4 regions of the Sphingomonas psychrotolerans genome follow, and region 1 is predicted to be linked to each of the others. Evidence: predicted binding sites of a transcription regulator. Region 1 holds the regulator's gene; each other region holds the start of a gene.
What was found. Region 1 encodes LexA, which represses DNA repair genes until DNA is damaged. Its sites were predicted from a motif close to GTTCCNCNCTTGTTCT; they were not measured.
Positions count from the first base shown of each region.

Region 2: CVN68_RS23760 (DUF6771 family protein) is a predicted target of LexA. The motif match lies at 2,639-2,654, and genes of this name have one in related genera.
Region 3: rmuC (DNA recombination protein RmuC) is a predicted target of LexA. The motif match lies at 6,498-6,513, and genes of this name have one in related genera.
Region 4: CVN68_RS16810 (ribonucleoside-diphosphate reductase subunit alpha) is a predicted target of LexA. The motif match lies at 2,558-2,573, and genes of this name have one in related genera.

Region 1 covers NZ_CP024923.1:1,427,774-1,436,279, reverse strand. The annotation lists gene gltX (glutamate--tRNA ligase) at 1-453, opposite strand, end outside; gene CVN68_RS06375 (ComEC/Rec2 family competence protein) at 533-2,680, shown strand; gene lexA (transcriptional repressor LexA) at 2,663-3,340, opposite strand; gene CVN68_RS06365 (molybdopterin molybdotransferase MoeA) at 3,398-4,582, opposite strand; gene CVN68_RS06360 (PilZ domain-containing protein) at 4,624-5,592, opposite strand; gene moaC (cyclic pyranopterin monophosphate synthase MoaC) at 5,738-6,205, opposite strand; gene trpC (indole-3-glycerol phosphate synthase TrpC) at 6,202-6,972, opposite strand; gene trpD (anthranilate phosphoribosyltransferase) at 6,969-7,964, opposite strand; gene CVN68_RS06340 (aspartate/glutamate racemase family protein) at 8,082-8,506, opposite strand, start outside.
Region 2 covers NZ_CP024923.1:265,611-269,606, forward strand. The annotation lists gene CVN68_RS01245 (hypothetical protein) at 67-1,812, shown strand; gene CVN68_RS22925 (hypothetical protein) at 1,848-2,438, opposite strand; gene CVN68_RS23760 (DUF6771 family protein) at 2,695-2,859, shown strand; gene CVN68_RS01255 (hypothetical protein) at 2,955-3,641, opposite strand; gene CVN68_RS24370 (helix-turn-helix domain-containing protein) at 3,721-3,996, shown strand.
Region 3 covers NZ_CP024923.1:909,631-918,136, reverse strand. The annotation lists gene CVN68_RS03985 (sensor histidine kinase) at 1-398, shown strand, start outside; gene CVN68_RS03980 (HPr kinase/phosphorylase) at 398-841, shown strand; gene rapZ (RNase adapter RapZ) at 838-1,776, shown strand; gene CVN68_RS03970 (PTS sugar transporter subunit IIA) at 1,778-2,185, shown strand; gene CVN68_RS03965 (HPr family phosphocarrier protein) at 2,182-2,454, shown strand; gene CVN68_RS03960 (TrmH family RNA methyltransferase) at 2,502-3,305, shown strand; gene CVN68_RS03955 (META domain-containing protein) at 3,429-4,127, shown strand; gene CVN68_RS03950 (tetratricopeptide repeat protein) at 4,134-4,862, opposite strand; gene rmuC (DNA recombination protein RmuC) at 5,077-6,486, opposite strand; gene def (peptide deformylase) at 6,590-7,117, opposite strand; gene recR (recombination mediator RecR) at 7,182-7,778, opposite strand; gene fmt (methionyl-tRNA formyltransferase) at 7,863-8,506, shown strand, end outside.
Region 4 covers NZ_CP024923.1:3,673,184-3,681,689, reverse strand. The annotation lists gene CVN68_RS16820 (DUF2721 domain-containing protein) at 1-422, shown strand, start outside; gene CVN68_RS16815 (amidase) at 469-2,040, opposite strand; gene CVN68_RS16810 (ribonucleoside-diphosphate reductase subunit alpha) at 2,676-4,589, shown strand; gene CVN68_RS16805 (endonuclease domain-containing protein) at 4,660-5,124, shown strand; gene CVN68_RS16800 (DUF2171 domain-containing protein) at 5,283-5,549, opposite strand; gene CVN68_RS16795 (hypothetical protein) at 5,618-5,941, shown strand; gene CVN68_RS16790 (hypothetical protein) at 5,938-6,159, shown strand; gene CVN68_RS16785 (hypothetical protein) at 6,156-6,473, shown strand; gene CVN68_RS16780 (ribonucleotide-diphosphate reductase subunit beta) at 6,479-7,543, shown strand; gene CVN68_RS16775 (hypothetical protein) at 7,572-8,063, shown strand; gene CVN68_RS16770 (GIY-YIG nuclease family protein) at 8,298-8,506, opposite strand, start outside.

The DNA.
Region 1 (8,506 bases):
AACGACGAAGGGGGCGCTTTCGGGGGCTTCGCTCGCGTCGCGGTCGCGCCAGCGACCGTCATAGCGCAACGGCTGTTTGTTGGCGCGCTGTTCGGCGCGCATCGCCTCAAGCTCCTCGGCGGTAGCGAAGCATTTATAGGCGTGGCCATTGGCCAGCATCTCCTGGGCGACCTCGGCATGCCGCGCCGCGCGCGAGAATTGGTAGACCTCGTCGCCGTCCCAATCGAGCCCGAGCCAGCGCATCCCGTCGAGAATTGCCGCGATCGCCGACTCGGTCGAGCGCGCGCGGTCGGTATCTTCGATGCGCAGCAGGAACTTCCCGCCATGATGACGGGCGAACAGCAGGTTGAACAACGCCGTGCGCGCGCCCCCGATATGGAGGTACCCGGTAGGCGAAGGCGCGAAGCGCGTGACGACGGCCTTGCCGGCGCCGGTTTCCGTTGTTGCGCTCAACCGCGCGTGCTCCCAGACTTGAAAATCGATGGCCAGCTCAGCCGCCGAGGCCCCTAGCACGGGGTTGCCCGCCCTTCAAATGGGGGCGAGGGCGGCGCTTCGCCATGGCATTTCCCGCATCGAGGGTTGGCTGGAGGCCGAGCGCGAGCAGTTGGTGCTGTGGCTCCCGGTGATGCTGGGGGCGGGGATCACAGCGTGGTTCCTGTTGCCCGATGCGGCGCGATGGATCGGATTCACGTTCGGCGGACTCGCGCTGGGATTGGTGGCGATAGCGCTTCCCGGTGGGGGCAGGGCGCCGCGGGTGGTGGCGATTGCGGGGATTATGCTGGCCGCGGGCTGCGCGCTGATCTGGTGGCGGAGCGAACGGGTTGCCGCGCCGGTCCTCGCACGGCCGGCAGTGGTCGTTGTCACGGCGCGGGTCGAACGAGTCGAGCAATTGCCCGCGCGCGACATGGTGCGCGTGACGCTGGCGCCGCTCGGACATGCCGATCTTCCGCCGCGAATACGCGTCAATCTCGCTACTGCTGATGCGGCGGCGGAAATCGCGCGCGGTGCGGTGATCCGGCTGCGCGCGCGGCTGATGCCCCCGCCCGCGGCGGCGGTGCCCGGGGCTTATGATTTCGAGCGCGTCGCGTGGTTCGCCCGGTTGGGCGCAACGGGGAAAGGATTCGCGCCTGTCGAGATCGTCGCGCCTGCGGACATCCCTGGCGCGGACCTGCGGACGCGACTTTCCAGCCATATTCAGTCGCGGATCGCGGGCAGCGGTGGCGGGATCGCCAGCGCGCTCGCAACCGGCGACCAGGGGGCGATCGCCGAGGAGGATTCGGAGGCGATGCGGCGCTCCGGCCTCGCGCATCTGCTCTCGGTGAGCGGGCTGCACGTCACCGCCGTCACTGCCGCGGCGATGCTATTGGTGCTGCGGCTGCTGGCATTGAGCCAGACACTCGCCTTGCGCTGGCGATTGCCGCTGGTGGCGGCAGGAGCGGGGGCATTGGCGGCGGTGGGATACACGCTGCTGACGGGCGCCGAGGTGCCGACGATCCGCTCGTGCGCGGCGGCGTTGCTAGTTCTGCTCGCGCTCAGTCTCGGGCGTGAGGCGATCACGCTGCGGCTGGTGGCGGCGGGTGCGTTCGTCGTGCTGCTGCTCTGGCCGGAGGCGTTGGCCGGTCCGAGCTTCCAGCTGAGCTTTGCCGCGGTAACGGCGATCGTCGCGCTGCACGAGAGTCCGCGGGTGCGCGGCTGGTTCAAGCGGCGCGAGGAGGGGCGCGGGCGGCGATTGCTGCGCGGGCTGGGCTCGCTGTTGCTCACCGGCGTGGCAGTCGAGCTGGCGCTGATGCCGATCGGGCTGTTCCACTTCCACAAAGCCGGCGTCTACGGCGCGCTCGCCAATATCGTGGCGATCCCGCTGACCACCTTCGTGATCATGCCGCTTGAGGCGCTGGCGCTGGCGCTGGACGTTGCAGGGATCGGTGCGCCGGTCTGGTGGCTCACGGCGCGCGCGCTCGATCTGTTGTTGTGGCTGGCGCACGTGACGGCGTCCGCGCCGGGCGCGGTGGCGGCACTGCCGGCGATGCCGGGAGGCGCCTATGCGCTGATCGTGGCGGGAGGGCTGTGGATCGCCTTGTGGCGCACTCGCGTCCGCTGGGCGGGCGCGTTGCCGTTCGCGATCGGGCTGGGCTGGGCGTTGCTAACGCCGCCGCCCGACCTGCTTGTCACCGGCGACGGCCGCCATCTGGCGATTCGGATGGTGAACGGCGAAATGGCGCTGCTGCGCGATCGTGCGGGGGACTATACCCGCGCGATGCTCGGCGAGAATAGCGGCGCGGAGGAGGATCAGCTCCTCCTGCTCTCCGAGGTGCCGGGCGCGCGATGCAGCCCCGATCTGTGCATGGTCGAAGTTCCGGCAGGCGCGCGGCGCTGGCGAGTCCTCGCCACACGAAGTGGCTATCTGGTGCCGTGGCGTGAGATGATCGCGGCGTGCCGGACCGCCGACGTCGTGGTGAGCGAGCGTCGCCTGCCGCCCGGCTGCTCGCCGCAATGGTTGAAGCTCGACCGCGATACGCTGGCGAAGACCGGCGGGGTGGCAATCACCCTCGCCGACACCAAGGTTCGAACCGTCCGCGGCGGCGGATCGCACCCGTGGCTGGATCCATTGACCGTACAACCGCCCTTCACTGCGCCCGGCAGCGCGCAACGGGCGCCCGGTCGATCAATAGCGCCGCAATAGCCCCGCGAGCTTGCCCTGCACGCGCACCTGATCGGGGCGGTAGCGCTGGGCACTGTAATCGCGATTCGCCGGATCGAGCCTGATCATCGCGCCTTCCTTGCGGAAATATTTGAGCGTCGCCTCGGCATCGTCGATCAGCGCGACGATGATCTCGCCGTCGCGCGCCGTCTCGGTGCGGCGGATCAGCGCATAGTCGCCGTCGAGAATGCCCGCTTCGACCATCGAATCTCCAGCCACCTCGAGCGCATAATGCTCGCCCGCGCCGAGCAAGGCGGCGGGGACGGGAAGCATGGTCGAGCCTTCGAGCGCCTCTATCGGCGTACCCGCGGCGATACGGCCATGGAGCGGGATCTCGACCACGTCGTTGGCCGGGCTGGGCAAAGTTGCGGGAGTCGAGCTCGATTTGTCAACTTTGGCCGCGACGGGCTTCTTCGCCTCGCCACCGCGTTCGGGCACGCGCAGCACTTCGAGCGCGCGGGCGCGATTGGGCAGGCGGCGGATGAACTCGCGTTCCTCGAGCGCGCTTATCAGCCGGTGCACGCCCGACTTGGACTTGAGATCGAGCGCTTCCTTCATTTCCTCGAACGAAGGTGAAACGCCGGTCTCGGCCAACCGATCGGCAATAAAGCAGATGAGCTCGTGCTGCTTGCGCGTGAGCATCCAGATCCTCCTGTCCAGAACAGACAAGGAACGTTTATGCAATGTTCCGGTGGCTTGTCAAGCCAGGTCGAGGATTTCCACCGCTTCGCCCGTCTGTGCGGCCGGAGCATGGGGCTCGCGGGCGATCAGGCACGACGCGCGGGCGAGCGCCTGGAGCATCGCGCTGTCCTGAAGCGTCGAGGCGAGGACGCGACCGTCGCGGAGTTCGGCGCGCAGATAATCGGTGCGTTCGCCATTGGCGGCGAGCGGTTCCCCGAGCGTCGCGGTGCGCGTGCGGGGCAGCGGATCGGCGGCGCCGGCGAGGTGCGCGATGAGCGGGCGGACGAAGAGCAAGGCCGTGACGAAGGCTGAGACCGGGTTGCCGGGCAGACCGAGCACGATCGTATCCCCGAGTGTGCCCGCCATCATCGGCTTGCCGGGGCGGAGCGCGATCCGCCAGAAATCGATCTTGGCGCCGGCGGCCTCGAGCGCGGGACGGACGAGATCGTGATCCCCCACCGACGCACCTCCGCTGGTGACCAGCAGATCGGCATTGACGGCGCGGAAGGCCTCTTTCAGCGCCTCCTGGCGATCGGGCAAGATGCCGAGATCGATCAGATCGACCGGCAGGTCGGCGAGCTGTGCCGCGAGCATCAAGCGGTTGGTCTCGGGGAGCTGGGCTTCACCCACCGGCGCGCCCGGCGCGACCAGTTCGTCCCCGGTTGCAGCGATGGCGACGCGTACCTTGCGGCGCACCGCGAGTTCGCCATGGCCCGCGGTGCCGGCGAGTGCGAGGCGGGCGGGGGTGAGGCGCTCGCCCGCGCGGATGAGCAAGTCGCCTTCCGAAAAGTCGAGGCCGCGGCGGCGGACGTTGCGCCCTGAATTGGGCGGGCCTTCGCCAGCGAGGCGGAGAGTGTCGCCTTCGCGACTCGCCTCTTCCTGAATCAATATCGTGTCGGTGCCCGCGGGCAGCGGGGCGCCGGTGAAGATGCGGACCGAGTCGCCGGCATTCGTCTCGCCCGCGAAGCCGCGCCCGGCCGCGCTCTCGCCGATTACCCGCCACGGGCCGGGCAGGTCGGCGAAGCGAATCGCATAGCCGTCCATCGCCGAGAGGTCGGCGCTCGGCTGGGTTCGCCGGGCGTGAATGTCCTCCGCTGCCCAGCGGCCGGCTGCCAAGGCGAGCGGGACGCGTTCGATCGCCAGCGGGGTGGTCAGCGCGCGCAGGCGCGACCAGGCCTGGGCGAGGGGGAGGAGCGTGGTCATCGCGTCAGCCTTGTGCCGGGAAGCGCGCCCGGCGCAAGGGCTCAACGCGGGGTCTGGCTCGCGGAGACGAGGCTCAACTCGCGCGGGCGCAGCGGCAGGCGGAACTCGCAGAGGATGCGATTGTGCACCGTCTCGATCACATTGGCCGGTGCGCCGCCGATCTCGGGGAGCGACACCCAGAGCTGAGCGCCGGGAGCGAATATGGCGCGGGTCTCCAGCTCGACGAGATGCGCGGTGAGGCCGCGGACCCGCGCATTCCACCAGCGCACGCCTTCGCGGATGCTGGCCGGCGCATCGAGGCGGATCGCGTGCTTGTCGGGGATCATGCCTGCGCTCTCGGGGTTGAGCGGCGTGGGCGCCGGAGCGGCGGGGGTGGCGCTGGTCTGCGCGCGCTGGGCATGGCGCAGCCACGGCATCAGCGTCTGCCAGCCCAGCTCTTCGTTGAAGGCGATGCCGGCATGACCGTCCCGCGCCCAGCGAACAACGCCGTCGAGCGGGCGCAGCGCATCGAAAGTCAGGTGAACCGGATCGCCGGCAGCAAGCGCGAGCTTCGTGTCGATGCCGACGCCGCCATAGGAGATGTTGCGCGTGCGGGCGTGTTCGACCTTGTTGCCGCAGCGGATCGCGACGAGCTGGTGGATCTCGACCCGCGGCATCGAGCGGCGCTCGGCGGGCAGATTCGCCAGCGTGCGCGCAAGCGTGCTGATGATGTCGATCGGATCGTCGAACAGAAAACCGATCTCGCCATCCGCGCACCAGTCGATCTTGCCCTTTATGGTCTGGCCGCTCGCCATTTCGAGGCGCAGCGGTTCCTCTTTGGCGAGCTGTGCATGGATCTGGAGCGTGGCACCCGCGGACGACAGCCGCCCAAGCGAACAGGCAAAGCGCTCGGATTCGCCGACGAGGAAGGCGGCATCGAACGCGGCATGCGCATCGGGCTGATGCTGCACGGCGCGCGGCGGCCCGGACGACAGCGAGAAAATGGTTGCGGACCTGAGTGCTTGAATCATCGCCAATTTTCCACCCCGGTCGTCGGGCGACCTTGATTAGCGGGGCTGAAAGCGGGGTTAATTTACGCGGTTGTAGAATCCCTAATTCAGGTCCGGGAAAAGCGATGCGAGCGCCAGCGCAACAATATGCCCGCGTTCCGGCGGATCAGGCGGTCCAGTCGCCCGACTTGCCGCCTTTCTTCGCGAGCAAGCGGATGTCACCGATTATCATGGCCTTATCGAGCGCCTTGGCCATGTCGTAGAGAGTCAGCAGCGCGACGCTGGCGGCAGTGAGTGCCTCCATCTCGACGCCGGTCTTGCCTTCGGTCGCGGCAGTGGCGGTGACAGTAACGCCGGTCTCGTCGGGGGCGAGATCGACGGCGACGCGGGTGAGCGGCAGCGGGTGGCAGAGCGGGATCAACTCGGCGGTTTTCTTTGCAGCCATGATTCCGGCGATGCGCGCGGTCGCGAGGACGTCGCCTTTCTTGACGGCGCCAGCGCGGATCGCGGCGGCGGCCTCGAGAGACATGGTGATGCGCCCGGTGGCGACAGCCTCGCGCGCGGTGACGGGCTTGCCGGCGACGTCGACCATGTGCGCGGCGCCGGATTCATCGAGATGGGTGAGGTTGGTCATCCGACCAACGCCCGCGTCGCCGCCTCGACATCGGCTTGCCGCATCAGCGACTCGCCGATCAGGAAGCAGCGGATGTCATGCTCGGCCATCGCATCGAGATCGGCGCGGCTGGTGAGCCCCGATTCGGCGACGAAGGTACAGTCCTTCGGCGCATGGCGGACAAGTTCGTAAGTTTTCTTAAGATCGACTTCGAACGTCTTGAGGTTGCGATTATTGACTCCGATCAACCGCGACTCGAGGCGGAGCGCGCGTTCGAGTTCGTCTGCGTCGTGCACCTCGACCAGCACGTCCATGTTCCGATCGATTGCCGCCGCTTCGATCTCGGCCATCTGGCCATCGTCGAGCGCGGCGACGATGATCAGGATCGCATCGGCGCCGATCCCGCGCGATTCCTCGACTTGCCAGGGATCGACCATGAAATCCTTGCGGATCACCGGCAGCTCGCATGCCGCGCGCGCCGCGATCAGATAGTCTTCATGCCCCTGGAAATATTCTTGGTCGGTGAGCACCGACAGGCAGGCGGCGCCGCCCGCCTGATAGGCGCGGGCGTGTGCCGGGGGATCGAAATCGGAGCGGATCAGGCCTTTGGATGGGCTGGCCTTCTTGATCTCCGCGATCAGCCCATAGCCGCCCGCCGCGACTTTGGCATCGAGCGCGGCCTTGAAGCCGCGCGGCGGCGAGGGCTCGCCGTGCGTGGCCGGCGCGGCACGGCGCGCGGCGACTTCGCTGCGCTTGGTGGCGAGGATCTTGTCGAGAATCGTGCTCATGCGAAGGCGATCCAGCAATCGAGCAGCCCGTTGGCAAGCCCGCCGTCGATCGCCTCTGCGGCCTCCTCGACTCCGTCGACCAGATTGTCGGCGCGGCCGGCGACCATCAACGCGGCGGCGGCGTTGAGCAGCACCGCGTCGCGATAGGCGCCGGTCTCGCCGAGCAACAGGCGGCGGAGCGCGAGTGCGTTATAGGCCGGATCGCCGCCACGAATTGCCGCGAGCGGGTGACGGGGAAGGCCGGCGTCCTCGGGGCTGATCCGCGTCGGCAGTCGCGCGCTGCCGACATTGACGACGATGCTGGCGCCTTCGGTGGAGAGTTCGTCGAGATTCTCCTCGCCCGAGACGACCGCGGCCGCTTCGGAGCCGAGCTGGAGCAAGGCTTCGGCATAGATCGGCGCGTAATCGGGGCGGGCGATGCCGATCAGCTGACGGGTGACGTGCGCCGGATTGGCGAGGGGGCCCATCAAATTGAAGATCGTTCGCCGGCCGATGCGGCGGCGCAAGGGGCCGATCCGCGCCAATGCGGGATGGTGATGCTGGGCGAAGAGGAAGGCGATGCCGAGTTCGCGCAGGCTCTCCTCGGCGCGCGCGGCGGCGCGATCGAGGTCGAGGCCCAAAGCCTCGAGCGTATCGGCCGCGCCGGCCTTGGACGATGCGGCGCGATTGCCGTGCTTGGCGACGGGCACGCCGCAGGCAGCGACGACGAGGCTGACCGCGGTCGAGACGTTGAGCGTGTGGTGGCCGTCGCCGCCCGTGCCGCAGACGTCGATCGCCCCATGGGGCGCGGTGATCGGGATCAGCCGATCACGCATCGCGCGCGCGGCTTCGGCGATCTCGATACTGGTCTCGCCGCGGATGCTGAGCGCGATCAGGAACTGCTCGATCGCTTCCTCGGGCACGCTGCCGTCGAGAATGTCGGCAAAGGCCTGCGCCGCGCTCTCGCGGGCGAGTGGCGAAGCGGGGTCGGGGAGGAGCGTGGAGACAGTCACCGCGCCTCTATCCCGAGGGCGGGCGGCTGAGTCGAGCAAATCCTGATGGGGGCGGGCCCAAGTCCGACTGTGCCAGCGGATTTGGGAGAGTCTGCTTTCGACCCTGACCGTGCTGGTTCAGCTATTCAGTGCTGCGCTGATCGCTGCCTCCGCATGGATCCGGGTCGTATCGAAGAGCGGCACCGGGCTGTCCTCCGGACGGACGAGCAGCATGATCTCGGTGCAGCCGAGGATGATCGCCTCGGCCCCGTCCTCGACCAGCCGGGCAATGACGGCGCGATAGGCGTCGCGCGACGAGGCGATGACCTTTCCCGCGACCAGTTCCTCATAGATGATCCGGTGGACGGTAATGCGGTCCGCATCGCGGGGGACGATCACCTCGAGGCCGTGTCGTTCGGAAAGCCGGCCCTTGTAGAAGTCGTGCTCCATCGTGAAGGCGGTGCCGAGCAGCCCGACCTTGCCGAAGCCTTCGGCCTTGATCCGCTCTGCGGTGGGATCGGCGATGTGGAGCAAGGGAATGCGCACGGCTGCCTGAACCTCGG
Region 2 (3,996 bases), 1.2 Mb from region 1:
GAGTAAACGAATGCATACTTTACGTTTCAACATGGGAGTGGATTTTCTCTTTCTCATGGTGAATGTATGTATGTCTTTGGTAAGAGTTCGTTTGCTCAAGAATCATTCGATCTTTTGATTGCTGATCTTATTTCATTTGGAAATGAAGTTTCTCATGAAGAGGGAGCTTCTCTAAGAGCTCTTCTAGAGACGTTCTTTGATGCCCTTTCCGGTGATCTTCCTTCAAAATTCTATCTGAATTCTCTTCCTCCCGGCTCAGGAAAAACCCAAGCCATTTCCTCCTTCGTAAGGGTATGGAAATCCAAAGGCTTCCAACCCTCAGGCGGTATCCTGATCGGCTTGAAGACCAAGGATGAAATCGCGGGACTCGTTCGCCGCCTTGGCATCGGGCCCGAGGACTTCGCCTGTTTCACGCGGGACGACGCCGTTAACGCCTTGGGCCGCCCCGACGCCGAGAATGCTCCCGTCCTCCTAACGACGCAGCAGATGATTATCAGCCGGACGAATGACCGGTCTTTTACCGCTGCTCGGGATTTCCATTTCCTCGGTCAACCTCGGGCTCTGCGGATTTGGGATGAGTCCTTCACGCTCGCCGAGCCAGTCTCCGTGACGCTTTACGCATTGCAACGACTGCCGGGGCTCTTGAATCGTCGATTTGCCGATATGGCTCATCGCATTTCCATGATGATCGATGGAGTCCGCACCGCCGACTCTAAGGGTGTAATCCGCGTCCCCGCCTCGCTAGGGGGCGGCCTTGCGAAGATCATGACCCTCACCAAGGAAGGCAGCGTCAGCGTTCCTGCCGCGGAGATGGGCGTCATCGAGAAGCTACATGCCGCTGCCGGCCGGGACCTTCTGATCCGGCCTACTGGCGGGAGTTTTGACCGCGCGCTCGTAGGATCGACACGTCCAATCCCCGAGGACTTTGCCCCCGCGATAATTACCGATGCTTCTGGTCGCGTCAGAGAGACTTACACCGTCTTGCATGCGAATCGTGGCAATGTCGTGCACCTACCTTCGAGCGTTACCGACTACCGCAATCTGCACATTCACCTGTGGCAGACAGCTTGCGGAAAGGAGGTCCTTGAGGACGCCACTGCGAGCAGAGCCATCTACCGCAAAATCGCAAAGCAAATGGAAGGAAGCCGAGAGCATTGGCTTATCATTTCCCATAAGGCGAATGCGGGGCTGGACGTGCGTACCGCCCTTGATGATGCAACCGGCGGCACCGTGCCTTTCGAGTACCTCCATTGGGGGCGGCACTACGGCACCAACACCTATAATCGTATCAAGAACGTGGTCGTGATCGGAACCTATTTCTACCCAAACGAAGCGTATGAGGCTCTTGGAATGGCTGCCGCCGGCCTGCCAGCGGAGGACGCTCCGTCGTCCGATATGAAGACGCTCCGGGCCGGGGAGTTTAAGCACAACATGCTACAAGCGATCCTACGCGGAAACGCCCGCAACAGTCTCAATGGGGTGGCCGGCGAGTGCAATGTCTACATCGTCGCGAGCACTCGGATCGATGCCAGAACGCTCCTGCGGGACACCTTTCCGAGCGCCACGATCAGCGATTGGGGAAAGGCTGATGATAAGCCGCTGCCGGCGCACGCAAAGGCGGTGATCGCGGCGCTAGAAGCTCTGTTCCTAGAGGGCGTCAAAGAGGTTCGAAAAAAGAACGTCAGTGAAGCGGCCCGCATGACCGCGCAAGAGCTCCACAGGCAGCTTAAACGGCCCGCGCTGGTCGCCTATCTTAGCTCGAAAGGCCTAGTGTCGAGCGGGCAACGGATCGAAAGGCATGACTATCCCTAAGGAGAGCGCACTTTGACGACACCATGTCCCGTAATCTATCTATCGCTCCCCGCCTTTGCATATTGACCAATAAAGCTTACGTTGAACCCATAAAGCCCAAGGGTATTATCCTCATCTACAATTAACTTGCCTTTACCATCAAGTTCTAGGCAGGTCCGCGCTAGTTTGGCTTCGGTAAAGCCACTGCTTTTTCGTTCAAAGATAATAACGCCGGTGTCATACATGATGCCTTCAAAATCTAGAAATCCCATGTTTGGCCCACCAGCCACTGTTCGAATGGCCATCCCGGTGACGAAATACCTAGGGTACCCCTCTACACTATCGGGAAGCGGTATTAGACTCAGGTCCGCGCTATCGGTGCCGGCGCCGAGACGCAGGTATTGACCTGCATAGGGATCGCGTGGCGGAGTCTGGATTTCTCCGAAGTGGACGCGCTGGGCGAATGCGGAAGCAAGGCTAGTACTGAGTTCTAGTTTAAAAGCTTTTACCTCTGCAATCGTAATTTTCTTGGACTGTGATGTTACACTATCGTACTGATCATGGTGATCTAGGCATAAAAATGCTAGATTGGTTTCAACGTTGTTGCTGTTGTCGTGATCTAGATGAGCTATCTGCCCACTTTTCAAACGAGTGTCTCGATTAAGTCCAAAGCAGATGCAGCACCTTCGCCGGCAGTCAGTCAGGATATCAGCCTGAACGTCTGAGGGTATCTTTATCCGTGCCATGTGCCTTCGTTGTCCTCCGCAACGCATGAACCGTCTGGAACCCGACGATGCGGTTTGCAACCGGCGATGGTTTGCAGGTCTAAAACTTCTCCCTACCTAGCGTTCCTTTTATGTTCTATTTAGGGGCATGGAACGATTCGCCCCCAATCCAGCCGTTATGGCGTCCGCGATCCTGGCTGCGCCCGGTTGGGCGCGCGTCGGAATAACCGTAGCTGACGAACGGATGAGGGAACGTGCCGCGCAGGAGCTTGCCCGATCCATTGTGGAGCAACTGAACCCGGCACCAGCGGACGCTGCGGACCAGTTGCCGCTAGCGCTATAACTAGTTGCAAGTGCGACGTTTCTCGATATTTTTAGCGTCGGCTGTAAACGCAATCCTGCGACGTTGGGCGCAATTATCTGAGTCTTCGGCTTGGCTTAGCCGCCGAACGTTCGTGCTGCCCAACCAAGCTGAACGGGCTTAGGGGCTGGCGCATCGTGCTGAACGACATCCGCCTTCTGACCAACTGGCCCTTGGCGCTGCTGATCGGCGATGATCGAGCGGAACCGGCCGTACCAATCATCAAGATTGCGAATGGCATCGTTGACCGGCTCACTGCCCGCGATCCCGCCGCCGAACAGGATTTCGAAGCATGGAGAGTGGAGGTCGTTCACGAAGAGCTTGAGCGACAGCTTCGTGATGATCGTTGTCGAATGAGACGTGGAGCTTGTTTTAGCCCCGGCGAGCAGACCGCCTACCGGGCCAGCTAGAAGGGTTCCAAAGGCGGCACCTTGCGTGTCGATCTTGCCCTTGGTCGTGGTGATCGTCTCCCCGTCACGGTCCACTTCCGCAGCTACCAACTGGCTAAAGTGGTACAGGCGGGGTTTCGCGCCGGGGATGGCGATGGCAAACCTGCTAGAGCCAGGATCGATAGCGACGCCGTAGTTGGCCGGTGCGCCTTCGTAGACGATTGCCGGTTTGAAGCCTTCGATCAGAGATAGGCTTGCTACTTTTTTAGCTTCACTCGCCCTAGCCTCTTCGACACCCTTTGACAGGGAGCTTGCGAGCATCGTCCCGATCGCCGCGAGAATGACCAGCACAGCGCCAAGTAGCACCCACATCATTTTATCTCCCCCCCACCAACGACAGGGACGCGTTGTCACAGTTTTTGTGACTTTTGCAAGATGGTGGACAGGCTCGTTCATGCCCGTAAGGCGAACGACCAGCCCCGGATTCAATGACGACCGCTATAGGGCCGTTATCGTCACGCTTCTGGAACGGCGGAAGCAGTTGGGCATAAGCCAGCAAAGCCTAGCGGAACGGTTGGGGCTGCATAAGCAATTCGTATCGAGAGTGGAGCTTGGCGAACGCCGACTCGACTTCGTTGAGTTCGCCGACTTCGTCCGGGCGCTAGGCTTAGAGCCGGATGTGCTGATCGCTTCTGTTCCCCTTCCGCCCAGACGGGCTGACGAAGGGTAG
Region 3 (8,506 bases), 520 kb from region 1:
GCATCCTGTTCGATCGTCGTCCGGATCTGTCGCTCACGGTACTCGGCGAAGGGTCGCGGCTGGAGCGCGTCTTCGAAAATCTGATCGAGAACGCCCTGTCTTTCTCGCCCGAAGGCGGGCTCGTCACGATCTCGGCGACGCGCGACGGCGAGATGCTGGTGGTGCGGATGGAGGACGAGGGGCCGGGCGTGCCCGAGGCGGCGCGCGACTCGATCTTCCGGCGATTTCACTCGGTGCGACCCCAGAGTGAAGCCTTTGGTCAGCATTCGGGGCTAGGCCTTGCCATCGCACGCACCATCGTCGAAGGCCATCAGGGGAGCATTTCAGTGGAAACGCGCGAGGATCGATTGAGTGGGGCCCGGTTCGTGGTACGACTGCCACTGGCGGAGTGCGACTGATGCCTGAGATCCGGCTTTCAGAGGTTTCTTCGGAGACAGTCCATGGCACCTGCGTCGCGATCGGCAGCCGCGCGGTGTTGATCGAGGGCCGCTCAGGCGAGGGCAAGTCCGATCTCGCGCTCCGGCTGATCGACCGCGGCGCGGCACTTGTCGCCGACGGCCAGGTGATCTGCCAGCGACAAGAGGGTGCGCTGATCGCCTGTGCGCCGACGCATCTTGCAGGGCGGATCGAAGTGCGCGGGCTGGGCATTATCGAGATGCCCAACGTAGAGCGCGTTCCGGTGGAACTGTTGATCGTGATCCTCGATGCCCCGCCCCGCTTTCCGGAGGATCCGCGAACGCGGCGGATCGCTGGTGTGAACGTGCCCGTGCTCGCGCTGGCTGCGCTCGAGCCGTCGGCGCCGATCAAGGTCGAACTCGCGCTCAAACAGGCGGCACGGTGAGCCGAAGGCGGCCGAGACAGATCCTGCTCGTCACCGGCATGTCGGGGGCGGGCAAATCGACCGCGCTTCGGACGCTTGAGGATCTCGGCTGGGAGACCGTCGACAATCTTCCCCTGCTCCTGCTCCACCGACTGCTCGACACACCGCCTGGCGAAGGCGCCGATGGCGACGACGACCGGCCGCTCGCGCTCGGCATCGGCACCCAGACCCGCGGCTTCGACGCCGAGAGCATCGTCCAACGTGTCAAGAAACTCAGCGAGCAGGAAGGGCACGAGGTCGGCACGCTGTTCCTCGAATGCGCGGGCGCCGAGCTCGAGCGGCGCTATTCGGAGACGCGGCGGCGCCACCCGCTGGCGCAAGATCGCCCTGCCAGCGACGGCATCGCCCGCGAGCGCGAATTGCTGATGCCACTCCGACGCTGGTCGAACCGGCTGATCGACACCACCGACCTCTCCTCGAACGAGCTGCAGCAGCAGATCCGCTCGACCTTCTCGGGCGACGGTCTGGGGCGAACGGTGCTCACCATCACCTCCTTCGGTTTTGCGCGCGGGCTGCCGCGCGACGCCGACCTCGTGTTCGACATGCGTTTCCTGCGCAATCCGCATTGGGTGGAGGCGTTGCGTCCCGGGACGGGCCAGCACGTCGACGTCTCTACCTATATCGCCGACGATCCCGCTTATGGACAGGCGATGGCGCAGATCGAAGCGTTGCTCCTCCTCCTGCTGCCGCGATACCAGGCCGAAGGAAAGGCATATGTTACCGCCGCATTCGGGTGTACTGGGGGCCGCCATCGCTCGGTCCACGTCGCCGAGCGGATGGCGCGGCGGTTGCGTGAGGAGGGATTTTCGCCCACGGTGACCCACCGCGATTTACAGACCGCGCCGCAGGACTCGCTGGAGGGGGCCCCGGTGACCATATCAGGGGGCGGAGTTTGAGATGATTGGTTTGGTGCTCGTGACTCACGGCCGACTCGCCGAGGAGTTCGTGGTCGCGATGGAACATGTGGTGGGCAAGCAGGAGCGGATCGAACCGATCTCCATCGGTCCCGACGACGACATGGAAGCCCGCCGCGCGGACATCGCCGCGGCGATCGCACGCGTCGACGAAGGCGGCGGCGTCATCGTGTTGAGCGATCTGTTCGGCGGCACGCCCTCCAACCTCGCCATTTCGCTGATGGAAACGGGGCGGATCGAAGTGATCGCCGGCATCAATCTGCCGATGCTGATCCGGCTGGGCAGCGCGCGCAAAGCAATGAAGGTTACCGAGGCAGTCGCCGCCGCGCGTGATGCCGGGCGGAAATACATCACCGTGGCGTCCGAGGTTCTGGGAGAGGCCGCCGCGTGAGTCAGGCGACGCGTACCGTCCAGATCGAGAATCGCCGGGGCCTGCATGCGCGGGCGAGCATGGCATTCGTCACGCTCGCGACGAGCCAGCCGGTCGAGCTCACCGTCGAAAAGGACGGCGCCAGTGCCTCGGGCACGTCGATCCTCGACCTGATGATGCTCGGTGCCGCCAAGGGCGACACGATCACGATCAGCGCCGAGGGCGACGGGGCGCACGAGGCTGTGGAGGCACTGGCCGCACTCGTCGAGGCGCGCTTCGGCGAAGAGTGACCGTTCGGCTGCTTTCGCAGGAGCACATTAGCCGCTACGCACCCGCCATGCCTCGCGAGATAACCGCCTTTTCCAATCCCCTGATCAAACGTGTCCGCAACCTGCGCGACAAGAAGCATCGGCGCGAGGAAGGGCTGTTCCTCGCCGAAGGGCTGCGCATCCTGACCGAGGCGCGCGAGGCGGGACGGCTGCCGCAATTCCTGTTCTTCGCCCGGGACATGGCGAACCATCCTCTGGTCCGCGCGCTGGTGGAGGCCACCGAGGCGGCCGGCGGCGAAGCGATCGAGACCAATGCCGACATCCTCTCCAAGCTTTCGGGCAAGGACAATCCCGGCGCGGTCGTCGGCGTCTATCCCGAATTCGCGCTGACGCTCGACCAGCTCGACCGCAGCCGCGCGCCGATCTGGCTGGTCGCCGAGCGGCTGCGCGATCCCGGCAATCTCGGCACCATCCTGCGCACCGGCGACGCAGTCGGCGCGGGCGGGCTGATCCTGCTCGACGACTGCGTCGATCCGTTCTCGGTCGAGGCCGTCCGTGCGAGCATGGGCGCGCTTTTCACCGTGCCTGTCGCAAAAGCGAGCTGGGACGCGTTCGTGCCATGGCTCCGCTCCGGCCCCGGCCAATTGGTCGGTCTCAGCCTCGACACCGAGCATGACTACAAAGCGCCGGCCTATGCCGCCCCGGTTTTCCTGCTCACCGGCAACGAAGCGCAGGGCATGCCCGACTTCATGGCCGCGGAATGCGACCTGCTGGTCAAGATTCCGATGCTCGGCAAGGCCGATAGCCTCAACGCCGCAGTGGCTACTGCCGTGATGGCCTATGAGGTGCTGGACAGGGTTCGGGGCGGCTAAGTTCACGGTTTGCACGGCAATCCTACATTTCCAGTCCCAGTGAAACCTGAACGCACGGATATCGTTACGGCCATGAAGCGTTCAGCGGCGCGATGGAAAAGCGGCCCGACAAGGAGTTCATCAATGCGCCTGAAAATCATCGCCACCGCCGGCCTGCTCATCGCCGCCCTGCCCGCACAGGCACAGACCGCCAGGCCGTATCAAGCGAGTGGCACCGAGCCGTTCTGGTCCCTCACGATCGCCGCGCGAACGATGCGCTTCGAAGCGCCGGGCCGCCGGACGGTAACCGTAAAGACGCCGCGGGTGATCCACGGCTTCGCCGGCGAGATGTGGCAGACGCGGCGGATCAACGTAAATACCGTCCACAAGCTCTGCACCGACGGGATGAGCGACCGCAGCTATTCGGACACCGTGACGGTGAAGGTAGACGGGCGGACCTATCAGGGCTGCGGCGGCGACGTGACCGATCCGGCGGATCGCGGCAGCGCGATCGAGGGCGCGTGGCGCATCGAGGCGCTGTCGGGCCGGCCGGTGGCGCGCGGGACCGCGCCAAGCGTCACTTTCCGCGACGGGCACATCTCGGGCAATGCCAGCTGCAACCGCTTCAACGGCAGCTACGGCTTCGTACGCGGCCGGCTAAGCGCGGGCGCGCTGGCGACCACGCGCATGGCGTGCACCGAGCGGGTCAAGAACGTCCAGGAATCGGCGATCCTCGGCCTGTTCGCCGAGAAGCTGACGGTGAGCCGCAATCGAGCGGGCAAGCTGGTACTCACCAATGCCGCGGGCCGGACGATGACGCTGACGCCCGAACGCAGGCGCTGAGGCGGTTCAGCTCTTCTTCGCCCGCTGATCGCGAATATACTTGAGCTCGTTCTTGATCTTCTGATCGTCGGGAAAGAGCTCTAGGCACCGGTTCAACAGCTTTTCGGCCTCGTCGAGCCGGCCGAGTTCGATCAGGTCATAGCCCATGCCGAACCAGGCGCGGCGCAGCGAGCGCTTGCGCTGGTCGCCCTGCTCCCCTTCGGCCGCCGCGGCTGCGCGGGAATACAGATCGTGGGAGAGCTGCCACTTCTTCTGCGCCTGATAGGCATAGCCCAGCTCGGACAGATAATGCGCATGCGACGGCGACAGCGCGACGGCACGCTCGAGGAACGGGACCGCGGCATCGATCTGACCGAGATCGATCAGCGCGAAGCCGCGTCCCCATAAAGCGGTGCACCAGCCCGGATCGATCGCGATCGCGTCCTGCTTGGCGGCACTCGCCCCCGCTATATAGAATAGCGCCTGCGCCGGATTGTGTGCGCAGTAGATCTTGCGCTTCTCGCCGGCATAGAGCTTCTCATATTCGGCGAGCAGCGGCTCGAGGATCGCGGTCGCCTCGGCGGCCTTGCCGGCCTCGACCGCCTGGATCGCCGCACCGAGCTTCGCGTCGCGCGCCACTTCCTCCGGCGACGGCTGGGCGTCCTGCGAGGCTGGCGGCGCGGGCGGCAGCGACTGCGCCCATGCCGGGCTCACCACGATCAGTGCCAGCGGCGCGAGACAGTGCATTCGAATCATGGCGAACTCCCCGTTCAGGGGAGGAAGCTATCGGCCTGACGCGCACAAGCAAGTGTCGATCTTCACAAGGGATCGAGCATCTCGCGCACCAGCCCGTGCGGATCGGTGACAAACTGGTGGTAGATGCGGAAGTGTTCGCTGTCTGGCGATACCGCCATATCCGCTTGAGATAGGGCGGCGGCAGCGTCGCGTGACGGTATCGCGACAGCGGGCGTTATTCGGCCGCCTGTGCCTCGGACGCCTCCGGGGCCGGACCGGCCGCGGGGAGCAGCTCGACCACGGGCGCCTTGGCCACCACGTCGACGCTGTCGATACTGTCGAGCGTGGCGTTGCCGGTATCGACGTTGAGCGCCTGGAAGCGCCGCGCCGAGACCATCACCCGGCCCTCGAAACTCGAGACGAACTTGTTGTAATTGTCGACCGCGCTGTTGAGCCCGCCGCCTACGCGCTTGAGATGCGTCGCAGCGGTGGCGAGGCGCTCGTACATCTCCTTGCCGAGCTTTCCGACTTCGCGCGCATCCTCGGTGAGCTTCTGCTGCCGCCACATCGCCGCGACGGTGCGCGCGAGCGGCAGGAAGCCGGAGGGGCCGACGATGATCACGCGGTTCCGCGCAGCGCGCTCCCACAATTCCATGTCGACCTCGAGCGCGCTCGACAGGAAATTGTCGCCGGGAATGTACATGATGACGAAATCGGGCGCCTTTTCGAACTGCGCCCAATAGGCCTTCCGCGACAACGCATCGGCATGATTGCGCACCGCCCTGGCATGCGCCACCAAGGCCGCCTGCCGCTCCTCCGATGACGTACTTTCCGCTGCAGTTAGATAGGCATCCAAGACACACTTCACATCGACTATGAGCTGCTGATCGCCCGGCAGGCGGATGATGAAGTCGGGGCGGAGCGTGCCGTCCTCGGTCGTGATCGAAACCTCGGCGGCGAAATCGACATGGCCCGAGAGTCCGGCGATCTCGATCAGGTTGCGGAATTGCTGCTCGCCCCAGCGACCGCGGGTCTTGGGCGCCGCACGCAGCGCATTGACCAGCTTGGCGGTCTCGGTGCGCGTCTCGCCCAGCTGGGCCTTCACTTCGGTGATTGCCTCGCGCAGCACGCCATAGCTGTCGTTGCGATCCTTCTCGACGCGCTGGAGGCCCTCCTCATAGCGCTTGAGAGTCGACTCGACCGGCTGGAGCAGTGCCTTCATCTTTACTTCGTTCTGCTCGCCGGATTGCGTGAAGCGGGCCTCGGCGCGTTCGAGGAACGCCTTCTGGGTTTCCCCGAGCATATTGCTGGCCACCTCGCGGAACTGGCCTGCCATTGCTTCACGCGCATCTTTGAACTCGGCCAGCCGCTCCTCAAAGGCTTCGGCCCTGGTGCGAAGCTCGGTGAGCTGCAGGCGGGCCTCGTCGCGTTCGTCGCGCAGCGCCGCGTTCTCGTCGCGCAGCGCGGGCAATTGGCTGGCCCGCTCCTCGGCGACGACGAGGTCGGAGATTGCCGCCTTGAAGTCAGCTTCGCGCCTGTCGCGCTCGGCGCGGGCTTCGGCGATTCCGCGGGTGCCGAGGAACCAGCCCAGGCCGAGGCCGCCGAGCAGCGCTACGACGATCACGATGAGTGCGAGCGAGTCCAACCATGCCTCCCGGAACAGAAAGCGAACTTAGCCGGAGAGCGAGTCGAGAGCAATAGTCGTCACCCGGCCGCCTGCCCGAGCGACGGTTAGCGTGGGAGTGGCGTCAGGCCGCGGCTTTGCGGGCCTTGGCGAGCTTCTTGAGGATCATGTCGCGCTTGAGGCGCGATAGATGGTCGATGAAGACGATTCCCTCGAGATGGTCCATCTCGTGCTGAATGCAGGTGGCGAGCAGTCCTTCGAATATCTCGTCATGCGCCGCGCCCTGTTCGTCGAGCCACTTGACCCGGCAGCGCGCGGGGCGTTCGACGTCTGCAAACTGCTCGGGGATCGACAGACAGCCTTCGGTATAGACCGACTGCTCCTCGGCGGGGTCGAAGATCTCGGGGTTGATGAAGACGCGCGGCGCGCGGATCGGCTTGCCCTCCTCATCTTCCTCCTCCTGCAGGTCCATGACGATGACGCGTTTGGGTATCCCGACCTGGATCGCGGCGAGGCCGATGCCAGGGGCGTCGTACATCGTATCGAACATGTCGGCGATCAGATCGCGCAGTTCGTCGTTCACCTGCTCAACGGGCTCGGAGAGAAGGCGCAGGCGCGGATCGGGAACTTCGATGATGGGTAGAATGGCCATTGGCCTAAAATAGTCGGATGGCGCTTTGGTCGCAAGCGTCGGAGGTCATTTTGGTTTTATCGCTTCAGGCAATCGGTCGGCGTGCACGGAGGGCCTGGGCAAGGGTGCCTTCGTCGAGATAGTCGAGTTCGCCGCCGACGGGCAGGCCGTGGGCGAGCTGGGTGATGCGGATCGGATAGGTCTCGAGGCGCTCGGCGAGATAATGCGCGGTGGTCTGGCCGTCGAGCGTGGCGTTCATCGCAAGCACGACTTCGTCCACTCCGCCCGCGGCGACGCGGCGAACGAGGCTGTCGACGCGCAGATCCTCGGGGCGAATGCCTTCGAGCGCCGAGAGCCGGCCGCCGAGGACATGGAACTTGCCCGGGAACAGCCGCGCGCGATCGAGCGCCCAGAGATCGGCGACATCCTCGACGACGCAGAGCGATCGCGTGTCGCGGCGCGGATCGGCGCAGACCGCGCACGGATCGCTGGTGTCGACATTGCCGCAGATCCCGCAGGTGCTGAGCCGCCGGCTGACTGTGGTCAGCGCCGAGAGCAAGGGGTCGAGCGCGGTCTCGCGTTTCTTGAGCAAATGGAGCACCGCCCGCCGCGCCGAGCGCGGGCCGAGTCCGGGCAGGCGGGAGAGTGCCTGAGTCAATGCCTCGATTTCTGGGGAAGCCATCAGGGAGAGATAGCGCCGGCGTTCGAAGAAGCAAATTCCGTCATCCTGGCTATCGCGGGGATGACGATTTGATAAGGGCAGTCCATGCGGATCATCTTCATGGGAACCCCCGACTTCGCCGTCCCGGTGCTCGACGCTCTGGCCGAGGCGGGGCACGACGTGGTTGCAGCCTACAGCCAGCCGCCGCGGCGCGGAAACCGGGGCAAGGTCGCCCCCTCCCCGGTCCATGCGCGGGCCGAAACGCTGGGGATCGCAGTGCGAACGCCGCTCAGCCTGCGCGAGCCGCGAGCACAGGCCGACTTTGCGGCATGGGGCGCCGATGTCGCCGTGGTCGCCGCTTATGGGCTGATCCTGCCGCTGCCGGTGCTCGCGGCGCCGCGGCTGGGTTGCCTCAACGTCCATGGCTCGCTGCTGCCGCGCTGGCGCGGCGCGGCGCCGATCCAGCGCGCGATCCTCGCCGGCGATGCCGAGACCGGCGTGGGGATCATGCAGATGGAGGCGGGGCTCGATACCGGCCCGGTGCGGCTCGAGGGGCGGACCCCGATCCTTGGCAAGACGGCGGGGGAACTGACCGCCGAATTGAGCGCGATGGGGGCGCGGCTGATGGTCGAGGTGCTCGGCGATACCGACCGTTATCCGGCAGTGCCGCAGCCGGTGGACGGCGTCACTTATGCCGCCAAGATCGACAAGGCCGAGGCACGGCTCGATTTCTCGCAGACGGCCGAGCA
Region 4 (8,506 bases), 2.2 Mb from region 1:
TCCAGAGCGCGATCGCGCCGGTGTTCCTGCTCGCCGGCATCGGCGCGATCCTCAACGTGATGGTCGCCCGCCTTGCGCGGATCGTCGATCGGGCGCGCACCCTCGAGGAGATCCATCCGCGCTCGACCGGGCCGGAGCATGATCGCCACGTCTGGGAACTGCGCCTGATCGACAAGCGCATCTCGGTGATCAACATGGCGATCTTCCTGTGCGTCTCCAGCGCGCTGGCCACTTGTTTCGTCGTTGCGTTGATGTTCGTCTCGCGGCTGTTCGGGCTTCATGTCGGCGGAATCGTCGCGGTCGCCTTCGTCGTCTCGATGCTGCTGCTGATGACGTGCCTGATCTATTTCCTGATCGAAGTGCGCATGTCGCTCGGGGCGATCCATGTCCGCGCAGAATTGCTCGAGCTCGACAGTAGATAAGCGTCAGATCTCCCGATGCGCGAAAGCTCCGCGGAAGGATATTGCGTCACCGAAGCGTCTGCGGTCCCAGCTCGGCCGGCGCGCTCGGCAGATAGCGCGGCGGCACCCGTGCCTGCGTCGCCTGTTCATAGGCAAAACCCGCCTTGAGCAGCAATTCGTCGGCATAGGCCGTCCCGATGAACGACAGCCCCGCCGGCAGCCCGCCCTCGACCAGCCCCATCGGCACGGTGAGGTGCGGATAGCCCGAAACCGCCGGCAGTTTGCTCGCGGAAGGGCCGCTGAACTGGTCGCCATGCGCAGGGTCGCTGAGCCACGGCGTGCCATAGGTCGGCGTCACGAGGATCTGCGCGTTCGCGGCCTTGAGCATCGCGTCGATCCCTTCGACTCCCGCCAGCCGAAGCGATTTCGCGCGCGCGCCGAGATATTCGGCGTCCTTGGTCCTGCGCGTCTTCTCCGCCTTGAGGAAGCTCTCCTGCCCGAAGAACGGCATCTCCACTGCCTTGTTCGCTTCGTTGAACGCAATCACGTCGGCCAGCGTGCGCACCTTCACTGACGCCGGCGTGGTCGCGAGATAGGCCGCCAGATCGTCCTTCAATTCGGTGTAGAGCACTTCGCTCTCGGCATCGCCGAGCCCCTTCAATTCGGGCATCTTCACTTCGACCAGGATCGCCCCGGCGCCGCGCAGCTCGTCCAGCGCCTGGTCGAAGCGCGCGGCGAGTTCGCGATCCATCTCGGGCTTCCAAAAGCCGAGGCGCATACCCCGCAGCGCCTCCGCCGAAAGCCCGGCGGCATAGTCCTTGCGGTATTTGTCGGCGCCCCTGGTCGCCGCATCCTTCGGATCGCTGCCGACCATCGCCGAGAACAGGATCGCCGCATCCTTGACGCTGCGCGCCATCGGCCCCGGCGTGTCCTGGCTGTGGCTGATCGGCACGACATGGGTGCGGCTGACCAGCCCGAGCGTCGGCTTGAGCCCGACCAGCCCGTTCATCGATGCGGGGCAGACCACCGATCCGTCGGTCTCGGTCCCCACCGCGACCGCGGCGAGGCTCGCCGCCACCGCCGCGCCGGATCCGCTGGACGAACCGCAGGCGCTGCGATCGAGCGCATAGGGGTTCCTGACCAGCCCGCCGACCGCGCTCCACCCGCTCATCGAATGGTTCGAGCGGATATTCGCCCATTCGCTGAGATTGGTCTTGCCGAGGATCACCGCACCCTCGGCACGCAGCAGCGCCACCATCGGCGCGTCGCGCCCGGTGCGGTTGTCGGCCAGCGCGAGGCTGCCCGCGGTGGTCGGCAGTTCCTTGGTGTCGATATTGTCCTTGATCAGCACCGGAATGCCGTCGAGCGGCCCTTTCAGCGTGCCCGCCTTGCGCCGCACGTCGCTCGCCCGCGCCTGATCGAGCGCGTTGGGCGAGATCGCGATCACCGAACGCAGCGTCGGGCCGTTCTGGTCGATCGCCTCGATCCGGTCGAGATACGCCTGGGTCAGCCGCGCGCTGGAGGTGCCGCCCGCGAGCATCGCACGGAGTTCGTCGATCGACTTCTCGGCGACGTCCACGGCTCCGTCCTGCCCCGTCGCGGGGGCGCTCGCCATCAACGCCAGTGCCAGCAAGCCCATCCGCATGCGCCGTCCCCCCAAAAATCAGGCGCATAGTCCTAGAGCGCAACACCCATGCCGAAAAGTCCCGGGTGCATTCGCGCCAACTCGCACCCGGCCCTGTGCCGGGGTGACGCGTGAAGCGGGCGCGGTGACCGCGAGGATCTTGCCGGTCGCTCGTCGAACGACTGCCGGCGGCATATCGCGAAGGCGCCCGCCGATCGCCCGAACACTACCCCCGAACACTACCCATTGTGTCCACCGATTCCTCCCCGGAATATTTTTTCGGTTCGCGCTGTGTTCTCTTGCCTTTCAGGGACCCGAGGATTGACCATGCGTCGCAGGTTCGGGGCCACTGCGAGCCGAGTCATTTTAGCGATGAACCGTTTGGTAAAGGGCTGATTTAACCCCTTGTGCCCGGACTCGGTTTGGCACAATCTGTAGTGGTAAGACTAAGGGGCAGGCTCAAGCACTGGTAGAAGCACCCCCGCATACCCATATGCGGTGAGGCTCTGTCGTGCCCGGCTGCCGGCGCTGAGTTCGTTTTTTGTTCTCGCGCGAAGCCGTGGCGATGACTACTATCGCCGAGCCGCCCCGAGTCGCACCGAAGCCTCCCGGAAGGAGGCGCGTGCAGAGTCGAAAAAGGGTCGGATGACATGGAATTCAGGGACACGGAAAACAGCGTGAACGACACCGTCGCCGAAGCCCCCGCACCTGCCGAAGCCAAGGCAGCCAAACCGAAAAAACCCGTGCGCGATTCGCATGCGGTGAACCCGCGCGCCTGGCCGCTCGAGGTCGATCACAGCCGCGACGCCTTGCTCACCGAATTCGGCAAGGAGACGCTGAAGGACCGCTATCTTCTCCCCGGCGAGACCTATCAGGATCTCTTCGTCCGCGTCGCCTCGGCCTATGCCGACGATGCCGCGCATGCCCAGCGCATCTACGACTATATCTCGAGATTGTGGTTCATGCCCGCCACTCCGGTCCTGTCGAACGGCGGAACCGGCCGCGGCCTGCCGATCAGCTGCTTCCTCAATTCGGTACCCGACAGCCTCAACGGCATCGTCGACACGTGGAACGAGAATGTCTGGCTCGCCTCGCGCGGCGGCGGCATCGGCACCTATTGGGGCAATGTCCGCGGCATCGGCGAGCCGGTCGGCCTCAACGGCAAGACCAGCGGGATCATCCCCTTCGTCCGGGTGATGGATTCGCTGACTCTCGCGATCAGCCAGGGGTCGCTGCGCCGCGGTTCGGCCGCCTGCTATCTCGACATCTCGCATCCCGAGATCGAGGAATTCCTCGAAATCCGCAAACCCTCGGGCGATTTCAACCGCAAGGCATTGAACCTCCACCACGGCGTGCTCATCCCCGATGCGTTCATGGAAGCCGTCCGCGACGGCGCTGAATGGTCGCTCAAGAGCCCCAAGGACGGCTCGGAGCGCGCCAAGGTCGATGCCCGCGCCTTGTTCCAGAAGCTGGTCGAGACGCGCCTCGCGACCGGCGAGCCGTACATCGTGTTCGCCGATCACGTGAACTCGAACATGCCCAAGCATCACCGCGATCTCGGCCTCAAGGTCTCGACCTCGAACCTGTGCAGCGAGATCACCTTACCCACCGGCAAGGATCATCTCGGCAATGAGCGTACCGCGGTGTGCTGCCTGTCCTCGCTCAACCTCGAGACGTGGGACGAGTGGAAGGACGCGAAGGGCTTCATCGAGGACGTGATGCGCTTCCTCGACAATGTGCTGAGCGACTATATCGAGCGCGCCGAGCCCGGCATGGAGAAGGCCGCTTATTCGGCGATGCGCGAGCGCTCGGTCGGTCTCGGCGTGATGGGCTATCACAGCTTCCTGCAGGCGCGCGGGCTCTCGTTCGAGGGTGCGATGGCCAAGTCGTGGAACCTCAAGATGTTCAAGCACATCAAGGGGCAGGTCGACGAAGCCTCGATGCAGCTCGCGGTCGAGCGGGGCCCTTGCCCCGATGCTGCCGACATGGGCGTGATGGAGCGGTTCAGCTGCAAGATGGCGATCGCGCCGACCGCGAGCATCTCGATCATCTGCGGCGGCACCAGCGCGTGCATCGAGCCGATCCCGGCCAACATCTACACCCACAAGACGCTGTCGGGCAGCTTCTCGGTCAAGAATCCGTATCTCCAGAAGCTGCTCAAGGAGAAGTCGAAGGATTCGGACGCAGTGTGGAACACGATCCTCGAGCAGGGCGGCAGCGTCCAGCATCTCGACTTCCTCTCGGCTGAGGAGAAGGATTGCTACAAGACCAGCTTCGAGATCGACCAGCGCTGGATCCTCGAGCTCGCCGGCGACCGCGCGCCCTATATCGATCAGGCCCAGTCGCTCAATCTGTTCATCCCGGCCGATGTCGAGAAATGGGACCTGCTGATGCTCCACTTCCGCGCATGGGAGCTCGGCATCAAGTCGCTGTATTATCTCCGCTCGAAGAGCGTCCAGCGCGCCGGCTTCGCAGGCGGGGTCGAGGCCGACAACACGATCGAGAAGCCGCAGTTCAATCTGGGCGAGAGCACGGACTATGACGAATGTCTGGCGTGCCAGTGAGGTGGCAGGGGTAGGTCACCCAGGATCGCTCAAATCTCCCTCTCCCCTTGTGGGAGAGGAGTGCAGGGTCGTGCATGCCCCCGGCATGCACTCAACAGCGCGGGGCGCTGTTGACCCGGCACTGGGCCCGCGCGCGAAGCGCGTGGGAAGGGTGAGGGGGAATGCGGCGGGCCTGACCAAACGGCAGTTGCTTCCTGCCACTACACCTACGCGCTCGCGCGCACTGCGTCGTGATGCCGGTCCGGTGGAGAGGTTACTCAAAGCGGCGCTCCCTGCGGCGAAGTTCCGCCATCAAGTGCCGTTTGGCCCCTATCACGCCGATTTCTGCTCGCACGCCGCAAAGCTGATCGTCGAGGTCGACGACGCGATGCACGCGAACCGTCGCGATCACGATGCAATGCGCACCGCCTTTCTCAAAGCGGAGGGCTACCGCCTGCTACGCTTCTGGAACAATGATGTGATGACGAATATCGAAGGCGTGCTGGCGGAGATCGCCACGAATTTGCCGCCCGAATTGCGGGGAAGCTTCGCATGATACGTCCCCCTCACCCTTCCCACGCCTTCGGCGCGGGCCCCCTCCCTCTCCCACAAGGGGAGAGGGAGGGAGTGACTCCCAATTCCCTCTCCCCTTGTGGGAGAGGGAGGGAGGCGCGCAGCGCCGGAAGGGTGAGGGGGACTCGCCTTGAGGCTAGATCACCCCGCCTCTTCTTCCTCGAAGCTGATCGCCACATCGGCGTTGGCGCTGAGCCGCACCTTGTCGCCCTCGACCTCGGCGACCAGCCCGAGCGAGATGAAGTGATGGTGCCCGGCATGCGAGCCCTCGGCGCCTTCGATCTCCGCGCCGCTGTCCTTCTTGGTCAGCTTGATCCGGTCGCCCTCGACATGGTCGACGGTGCCGACATGGACGCCGTCGGCGCCGATGACTTCCATATGTTCCTGAATTGCACTGGTATCGGCCATGGGGTTGCTCCTTGGGTTGGTTCGGCTCGGCAACGCACAAGCGCGGCGAACGATGCAGGAGATAGGAAATGAACCCTCTGCGTAACAGTGCCGCGCTCGCCGCATGCGCGCTGCTCGCCGCATGCGCGACCCAGGTGAGCAGCGGCGTGAACCCCCAGGCGCCGGGCTTCCTGCTCGGGCTGTGGCACGGCTTCATCTTCCCGGTGGCGTGGTTCCTCAGCCTCGTGATGCCCGACGTCGCCCTCTATGCCGTGCCCAATAATGGCGGCTGGTATGATTTCGGCTATTTCCTCGGGATCGTGGTGTTCGGCGTCGGCGCCAATCGCGGCCGGAAAGTCGTCTATCGCGACCGCGTGATCCGCGAGCGCACCAGAGTGATCGACCACGAATGACCCGCAGCCTCGCCTTGATGGCCGGACTGGCCGGCGCCGCGGGCGCGCTCGGGCTGACGACCTTGGTGCGTCCCGGCCTCACCCGCCGCGCGCTGCGCCTGCCCGATGCAGAGGCGACCGGCTATGCGTTGCGCATCGCCGGCATGATGCTGTTCGCGCTCGGCCTGTTCCTCGGCGGCTTCGCGGCCGTCGCGACGATGATGGAGGCGGCGGCATGATTCGCGTCTTCAGGAACTCCGATGTTCGGTCGATGGTCTGCGGGTTCGTCGGGGTTATACTCTTCCTTGCGATATCCGACCTCGCCGGGTTTAGCGCCTGGTTGCGCGCGGCCCCGGTCGCTCAGGCCGTTGTTCGCGTATTTGCTGTTCTGCTTTTCGGCGCCGGCGGCCTCGTTCTGTTGATCTGGCCGAAGCTCGATGGGCCGCGTGCACGACCCCTGTTCTACCGCCTGCTTGGTGCCTTCATGCTCACCATCGCCCTTGCCCACGCCACGATCCTGTTTGGCGATCCTCTTAATATTCGTCCGGAGTAACCCGCATGTCCCTTCTCGAAGCCCGCAAGACCTACAAGCCGTTCGAATATCCCTGGGCCTATGAGTTCTGGAAGCGCCAGCAGCAGATCCACTGGATGCCCGAGGAAGTGCCGCTCGGCGAGGATTGCCGCGACTGGGCGCAGAAGCTGTCGGATCACGAGCGCAACCTGCTCACCCAGATCTTCCGCTTCTTCACCCAGGCCGATATCGAGGTGCAGGATTGCTACCACGAGAAATATGGCCGCGTGTTCAAGCCGGTCGAGGTCAAGATGATGCTCGCCGCTTTCTCCAACATGGAGACGGTGCACATCGCGGCGTACAGCCATCTGCTCGACACGATCGGCATGCCCGAGAGCGAGTACGGCATGTTCCTCGAATATGCCGAGATGAAGGACAAGCACGACTATCTGCAGCAGTTCGGCGTCGATAATGACGAGGACATCGCCAAGACGCTGGCGATGTTCGGCGGCTTCACCGAGGGGCTCCAGCTGTTCGCCAGCTTCGCGATGCTGATGAACTTCCCGCGCTTCAACAAGATGAAGGGTATGGGCCAGATCGTGTCGTGGTCGGTCCGCGACGAGAGCCTCCACTGCGAGGGCATCATCCGCCTGTTCCACACCTTCACCCGCGAGCGCGACTGCCTGACCAAGTCGGTCAAGTCCGACATCATGGACATGTGCCAGACCACGGTCCGCCTCGAGGACGCGTTCATCGATCTCGCCTTCGAGCAGGGCCCGGTGACCGGCATGACGCCCAAGGAGATCAAGAAGTATATCCGCTACATCGCCGACTGGCGGCTGGGCCAGCTCGGCCTCAAGCCGATCTACATGATCGACGAGCACCCCCTCCCCTGGCTCGCGCCTTTGCTCAACGGCGTCGAGCACGCCAATTTCTTCGAACAGCGCGCGACCGAATATTCGAAGGGCGCGACGCGGGGCAGCTGGAACGAAGTGTGGGATTCGTTCGACAAGCGCCAGAAGGCCAAGGTCCCGGCGGCGAACGAGGATGCGGGCGACGCGGCGGATGCTGGCGGGGATATGTTCTCGAAGGCGGGAATCGCGGCGGAGTAGGCGCGCTCCGGTAAAATAGGAAACTGACATGCTCACGGAAGCTAGTGCCGCCTTGGCCAGCCTTAGCGCTGCAATGGATATTGCTAAGGGCATCCAAGCTCTTGACACTAATGCCAAGGTCAAACTCGCAACTATCGAGCTCATGGAAAAGATACTCACAGCTCAACAAGAAGCCTTCGCCGCGCAGCAAGCCCAAGCGACACTCTTGGAACGCATCCGTAAACTGGAGGCAGACGCCAACCGGGTTAGCGATTGGGAGCAGGAGAGAGCGCGCTACGAACTCAAGGAGTTTCCGACGGGCGCGATGGCTTACGTGCTAAAGGGGAATGTCTCAGACGGCGAGCCGGGGCACCGCATATGTCCCGCCTGCTATCAAGACAGTCGAAAATCTATTCTGCAAACGATCTCGCGCGGAAGGGGCGGAGAAGTAGTAGATTGTCCCCGCTGCGAAGTCAGGCTTACCCTCGTGGAGTCGGCGCCAATACGCATCGACGCCTCTAGAACAAGTGGCTACTACTAAGAAATCCCGTCACCCCGGCCTTGTGCCGGGGTCCACTGTGCCACCCGCCACACCGCCAGCGGCTTCACCGCAAGGTCGTTCCCCGCAGGGTTCTCTCGCTCGATCTGCGCTTCTGGCCACGTCGCCAGCGCGCCGTGCCGTCGCATCCGTCTTACCTCGGCGCACCGTGGATCCCGGAACAAGTCCGGGATGACGATGGGAAGGATGGCAAGCGACGCCCCAACACCCAAACCGTCACCCCGGCCTTGTGCCGGGGTCCACCAAGCCGCCCGTCACACCCCCAGCGGCGCCAGCCCCAGCCCCGACCGCAAGGTCGTTCCACGCCGGATTCTCGCGCTCGATCAGATTGCGCTTCCACTCGCGCCGCCAGCGCTTGAGCCGCTTCTCCCGCGCGATCGCGCCTTCCATCGACTCCCCGGTCTCGAACCAGACCAGCCGGTGAA